Regions from separate parts of the Ligilactobacillus salivarius genome, predicted to be linked through region 2. Evidence: predicted binding sites of a transcription regulator. Region 2 holds the regulator's gene; the other holds the start of a gene.
The links. Region 2 encodes LexA, which represses DNA repair genes until DNA is damaged. Its sites were predicted from a motif close to CNAACANNTGTTNG; they were not measured.
Positions count from the first base shown of each region.

Region 1: the regulator LexA is predicted to act here: its motif matches at 1,761-1,774, upstream of xerS (tyrosine recombinase XerS).

Region 1 covers NZ_CP117984.1:32,104-35,539, forward strand. Annotated here, with positions in the region: gene PTA89_RS09030 (YjcQ family protein) at 1-7, opposite strand, end outside; gene PTA89_RS09035 (YjcQ family protein) at 1-137, opposite strand, end outside; gene PTA89_RS09040 (hypothetical protein) at 170-397, opposite strand; gene PTA89_RS09045 (hypothetical protein) at 390-1,292, opposite strand; gene xerS (tyrosine recombinase XerS) at 1,785-2,882, shown strand; gene aroD (type I 3-dehydroquinate dehydratase) at 2,930-3,436, opposite strand, start outside.
Region 2 covers NZ_CP117983.1:627,144-630,579, forward strand. Annotated here, with positions in the region: gene recN (DNA repair protein RecN) at 1-1,078, shown strand, start outside; gene lexA (transcriptional repressor LexA) at 1,142-1,762, opposite strand; gene PTA89_RS03055 (DUF896 domain-containing protein) at 1,873-2,163, shown strand; gene PTA89_RS03060 (YneF family protein) at 2,290-2,514, shown strand; gene yihA (ribosome biogenesis GTP-binding protein YihA/YsxC) at 2,597-3,187, shown strand; gene PTA89_RS03070 (nucleoside triphosphate pyrophosphohydrolase family protein) at 3,205-3,436, shown strand, end outside.

The sequences.
Region 1 (3,436 bases), on a different replicon from region 2:
TGATAATACTGTCTGTCTGAAATACCTAATCTATTAGCATTAAGTGATTCAATGTTTGGCTCCAAACCATTCTCGTAACAATCGTTCAAGTACTTTAGAATTTTAGTTGCTACTTTTGCATAACTAATATTCATCAATAAAATGCTCTCCTATTGTCTTATCTCCTATTTTAAAGGATACTATTTTCAGGATTTGTATATGGAATATATATCTCATAACTCAAATCATATGGATAAAGTACCCATCCTTCCTTATCTTCATAGCTCTTATTATTAAAGGCTGGACCCAAATAGCATGTTTTACCACCAATAACGGTCTCTAATTCATCATTTATAGACAATTCAAACTTAAGCCAATCTAGTCTTTCTTTTATAACATCACTCTTTACTCTAATCATCTTTCCAGCCTCCTTTTTTAAGAATTGTAAATTCTGATTTAGTTGGTTTTCTCCAACTCTTTCTTTCCTTCAACTTTCCATCATTATCAAAGATTCTATAAGTTTTTATTTCACCTTCAGTATATGTATACTGAATATCCTCCTCAGTATTTTCTTCTTTATCATCACGTTTACCAATACCAGATACAATCCCTGCAGCTAATGCTTTCTTCAAGCTATCTGCTTTTTCATCAGCTTCTACTTCAGTAGGAATTCTACGACAACGGCAATTAGGATGTGAACTTCCTGGAATTCTTGGACTAGCTTCATCATCAACTTTGTATGGTCTCAAAGCTCCAATGACTAAGCATTTCTTACAAGCTCCAGGTTCTGTTACCCAATCAAAATACTTTATTTTGTTTTCTTTGAAGAAGATGTCTGTTAATTCATCTTCACGAGCTGCAGCTTCTGTTCTTGCTAACCTTTTAGCTGATACAGTAGCATCTATCAAAGCTTTAGGTATGTTATCATTTCTCATGCTTTTAGCATTTCCTGGAAATAACTTCTCAGCTATATCTTGAGCTCTCATACCTTGCCTAAGCATAGAATTTAAATTTCTATCAATTCGATTTAGTATTTGATCATGATCTAACCATAAACGTTCTGTCCATAAAACAAAATTATTATCTTGATTAGAGAATACATAATTATCTTTAGATATTGGATTAATCTTGCTTTTTTTAGGAGATTGCAAATTTTTCTTTTGATAATAATATTCTTCATCAACAGCAGTTTTATTATTTTTTCTAATCACTTTTGCAACTTTATGAGTCATTCTAATTAAAGCTATGCCTAAAGTAGCTGTAATTAACTTTCCTAGCGACATTTGACTAATTGCAAGGTAATAGTCCAACATTAAAAGCACCCAATTTCTTGGATGCAAAAATGAATATAACGAAAGTGGACAGGATTTGAACCTGCAACTGTCCGACTATCCTACATGCTTTTCCTTATAAGAACGACAAGTTAATTCCACTAGATAAACCTGCCTCTACAGGAGCGGGATCTTGAATACCATGCTAGTGGGCATATAGTACCAAGCTAATACGCAAATCTTATCAAGTACTGGGTCATTTTTCTTGGTAAGTAGCCGTTGTTTCCCCCTTTAAAACTACTTCACTCTCATTATTTATTTTTCCATATTTTTTTCGCATATCCAATATGAAATCTTTGCATTTTTCTTTTCCAAACTAAAGAACAATCCAACTAACTTAGTTTATTTCATACCATTTACCACTTAACATATATATTTACATTATGAATTAACACAAAGTATAAGTTATATTTAACACGAAACTTAAATTTCATGGTATAATACTATTATCAAATGAATGTTCGGAGGATAACTATGCAAAAAGAAGTTGCAAATAAAAAAATCGATGAGTTGCTACATGAGCTCCCTTATTATATGAATGATTTTGTTATTGTAAAAACCGCTGATGAATATTCTCCTAATACTATTCTTGAATACTTGAAGAATTTCCATCAATTTTTGATTTGGTTGATTGAAAATCATTATGTTAACGAAAATAAAACTAGTGATATCGCCCCAGAATCGCTTGATAAGCTTACAGTTCGTACTGCTACTGAATACAAATCTTATCTTTTACGCCGAAAAAAGCAAAATAAAAAAGCTCTTGATAAAAATGGTCATAAAGAAGAATCTACTGAGACTCTATCTAAAGTAACCATTCAACGTAATATCACTGCTTTAAAAGTGATCTTTAAGTTCTTAAGCAGAAGTGCTAATAACTCTCAAGAAAAACCTTTTTTAACACACGACGTTATGCAAAGTATTGATAATGTGGCTGATAAGCAAACTCTACAAGCTAGAGCTGATGCTTTAGAAGAAAAGTTATTTTTGGATGATGAAACTGATGAATATCTACAATATATCAAAGAAGTTTATCCTCAGTCATTATCTACTCAAGCTAAGAAATTCTACAATCGCGATGTTGAAAGAGATTTAGCTATCAACGCTTTAATGTTGGGATCTGGTCTCCGCTTATCTGAAGTTGTCAATATCAATATTGAAGATTTAGATTTCGAAAATAATCGAGTTGCTGTACTTAGAAAAGGAAATAAAAAAGACTCTGTTAGGATTGCCGCTTTTGCAATGGAATATTTAGCTAATTATCGTGATATTCGTGCTAGCCGTTATCGTGCAGACAAATATGAAAAAGCATTCTTCTTAGCTATTAGTCGTGGTGGTTCCAAACGCATTACTGGCTCTGCTATTGAAAAAATGGTTTCCAAATACTCTAAAGGGTTTAAAGTTAGAGTTACTCCTCATAAGTTGAGACACACTTTGGCTACTAGATTGTATAAACAGACTAATAATCTTGTCTTAACTGCACAACAATTGGGACATAGCTCAACTGCTACAACTACTCTTTATACTCATATTGATAATGATGAAACTACGGATGCGTTAAATTCTTTATAATACACAAAAAAGAAGTTGAACCAAAAGTTGATTCAACTTCTTTTTGTTTATTCAATCTTTAATGTATCTAAAATTCCTTTTAAATTAGTACTTTCAATTTGTCCTGGTGCAGAAGCATCGCCTACTGTACCAAATGTTAAGCAAGAACCAAAGACTTCACCACTTATTCTGGTTACCTTACCTAAATCTCCCATCGCCATTGTAATTAATGGACAATTTAATTTGTACTTCATATTGTCTGTGGCTAGCAATAGATTTAAAACATCACGTGCACTATTAGGCATTACTGCAATTTTAGCAATATCAGCACCAAAAATCTTCATCAAAGTTAGGCGTCTTTCTAATTCAGAAGTTGCAGGAGTTTTATCGAAGTCATGATTACTCATGATAATATAGATATTATTTTCATGAGCTTCAGCAATAATTTCCTTTAGCTTACTTGTTTTTCTGAACAATTCTAAGTCCAACAAATCTGTTGCATTTTCTTTAATCAATACGCGACAAATATCAAAATATTCTTCTTCTGATAATTTTTTAACTCCACCTTCGAAATG
Region 2 (3,436 bases):
AGAAATTGAAGAAGCTGGTTTAAAAATTAATGAAGAAGATGAACTAGTCGAAGAAAAAAATAAATTGGATAATTTTCAAGCAATACATGATGCTTTAGAATTGAGTTATCAAATTTTATCTGGTGAAAAAATAGATGTAGTTGGAAATTTAGGAAATGCAATGAATGAGTTAAGCGATGTTTCAGATTTATCAGAAAATCTTCAAGAAATCAATACTAAAATTTCAGATGCTTTTTATAGTCTAGAAGATGCCGCTCGTGATATTTCAGATGAACTTGATTCAATGGAGTGGAATGGAGAAAGGTTAAATGAAATAGAGGAAAGATTAGAGTTGATCCACCAATTGAAGAGAAAATATGGTGATACAATAGAGGATATTTTGCATTATCATAGTAGAATTGAAAAAGAATTAAGAGAAATGGAAAATGCGGAACAAAATTCAGAAAAGCAAGAAAGACAATTATCTGAGGCATTAGAGAAAGTAAAAGAATTGGCAATAAAACTTTCGAAACAGCGGAAGAAAAGCGCTAAAAAATTAGAAAAAATGATCCATGAACAATTAAGTGCATTATATATGGACAAAGCTGTATTTGAAGTTAAATTTTTAAATAATTCTAAATTATATTCTAAAGGTATCGATAAAGTTGAATTTTATATTCAAACTAATCCAGGTGAAGAAATGGGCCCATTAGCTAAGATAGCTTCAGGTGGTGAACTTTCACGAATAATGTTAGCTTTAAAAACAATTTTTTCTCAAAAGATGGGTGTCACAAGTATTATCTTTGATGAAGTTGATACTGGTGTTAGCGGTCGTGTAGCTCAAGCGATTGCTGAAAAAATAAGCCAAATTTCAAATAATTCACAAGTTTTATGCATTACTCACTTACCGCAAGTTGCAGCAATTGCAGACAATCATTACTATATTTCAAAATCTGTCAACGATGGTAGAACAGAAACTTCATTAAAAGAATTAGATGAAAAACAAAAAATTAGAGAGATAGCAAGAATGTTATCTGGATCTGAAATTACAGAATTAACATTGAAACATGCAGAAGAATTAATTAAAATGTCAAAATAAAAAGCTAGGATTTGGTATTGTGTAACACCATATATTGGTATAAAAACAATACATCCTAGCTTTTTAAATAAGATCACGATATAATCCAACAACTTTTCCTAAAATAGTTACATTTTCTAAGATAATAGGATCCATTGTATCATTTTCGGGTTGTAATCGGTAATATCCATCTTCTTTGAAGAAACGTTTGCAAGTTGCTTCATTCTCTTCAGTCATAGCAATAACTATTTCTCCATTATTTGCAGAAGATTGCTTACGAACAATAACTTGATCACCATCTAAGATACCAGCATTTATCATACTCTCGCCACGAATAGATAACATGAAAAGATCATCAGCAGATTCAAAATAAGGTGGTAGAGGAAAATAATCTCTATTTTCTTCAACTGCTAAAATAGGTTCACCAGCAGTAACAGTACCTACAATGGGAATTTGAGTTTTGTTAGGTAACTCATCCAACATTTCTAAGCCTGCTAAAGTAATTTCAATGGCGCGAGGTTTAGTAGGATCGCGTTTAATGAGACCTTTACTTTCAAGCTTAGAAAGATGTCCATGAACGGTTGAAGTAGATGATAAACCAACAGCGTTACAAATTTCACGAACAGTAGGTGGGTAGCCACTATCAGATACATGTGAAAATATATAACGAAGAATATCATGTTGACGTTTCTCTGATTTTGTCATTCTAGACACTCCAATATTAATATAATAACTTGATTATAACATAGAATTATTAAAAACGTCAAACTAACGTTCGTATTTATAACTTGTCTTTTTGTAAGCTTTTTGATAATATGTCAAATAGAGTAAATCACAAAGGAGTGAGACGATTGGCTGATAATAAAGGAATTCCACAAGAGTTAATAGATAGAATAAATGAACTTTCTAAAAAGAAAAAAGAAGAAGGCCTAACATCTGAAGAGTTAGCCGAACAAAAAGAATTACGAGAAACCTATCTTTCTTTATTTAGAGAAAATTTTAGAAGCCATATTGAAATGCTACAAGTATATGATAAAAATGGTAAAGAAGTAACACCTGAAAAGGTAAAAAAGATTCAAAGAGAACGTGGTCTAAGAGATGATTAATTTATCTTAGTGTAAGCGTTGATAGGTAATATTACAAATGATATAATATAATAAGCGTTAAAAAGTAAGATTAATTTTTTAAATTATTAGATAGGTTAATCTTATTAGAGGAAGGAGAACTTATAAATGAGTACAGGTATTTGGGTGCTTATTGTCATTATTGCTGCTGTGCTAGGCTTTGTTGGTGGTTTTTTTGCTGCTCGAAAGTACATGGAAGACTATTTAAAGAAGAATCCACCTATTAATGAACAAATGATGCGTACTATGATGATTCAAATGGGACAAAAACCATCTGAAAAGAAATTGCATCAAATGATGAATGCAATGAAGAATAATTATGGTAAGAAGTAATTAGTTTTTGAGGGAGTGAGTAGATGTAAGTCAGTCACTTCCTTATTTATTATTATAATTTAGATTAAGGTGGTATTATTTAATGCAAGTACATAACGTCAATTTAACAATTAGTGCCGTAAGACCAGAACAATATCCAGATACTAAATTGCCAGAAGTAGCACTTGCTGGTCGTTCCAATGTTGGAAAGTCTTCATTAATTAACACATTAATTAATAGAAGAAATTATGCCCGTACATCAAGTCAACCCGGAAAGACGCAAACTCTGAACTTTTACAATATTGAAGATTTATTATATTTTGTTGATGTACCAGGTTATGGATATGCTAAAGTTTCACAAAAAGAAAGAGAAAAATGGGCTAGAATGATAGAAACATATTTTTCTACTCGACAAGAGCTAAAGGGAGCTATCAGTTTAGTAGATGCTCGCCATGAACCTTCAGAATTAGATTGTCAAATGATAGAATTTTTACATTATTACAATATACCTGTATTAGTTGTAGGAACGAAAATAGATAAAATTCCTAAAAGCAAAAGAAATAAAAGTGAAAGTCAAATTAGAAAAAAACTACAATTGACAAAAAATGATAGACTAATTTTATTCTCTGCTGTTGATAAAACAGGTAAAGATGAAGTTTGGGATTGGATTGAAGATATTACCAAAGTTAATTAATAATTGTGAGGAATATTATGGAATTTAATGAATATCAAGAAGCGGCTAATCGAACATTATATGGAAATGAGCAAGTTCTTACAAATTGTGCATTAGGATTAGCTGGGGAAACAGGACAAGTTGTTGATTTAGTTAAGGCGTATACTTTTAAAGGAAAAGATTTAGATAAAGAAAAATTAGTACATGAACTTGGGGATGTACTTTGGTATTTATCACAAATTGCAGAATGGGCAGATATACCCTTTGATG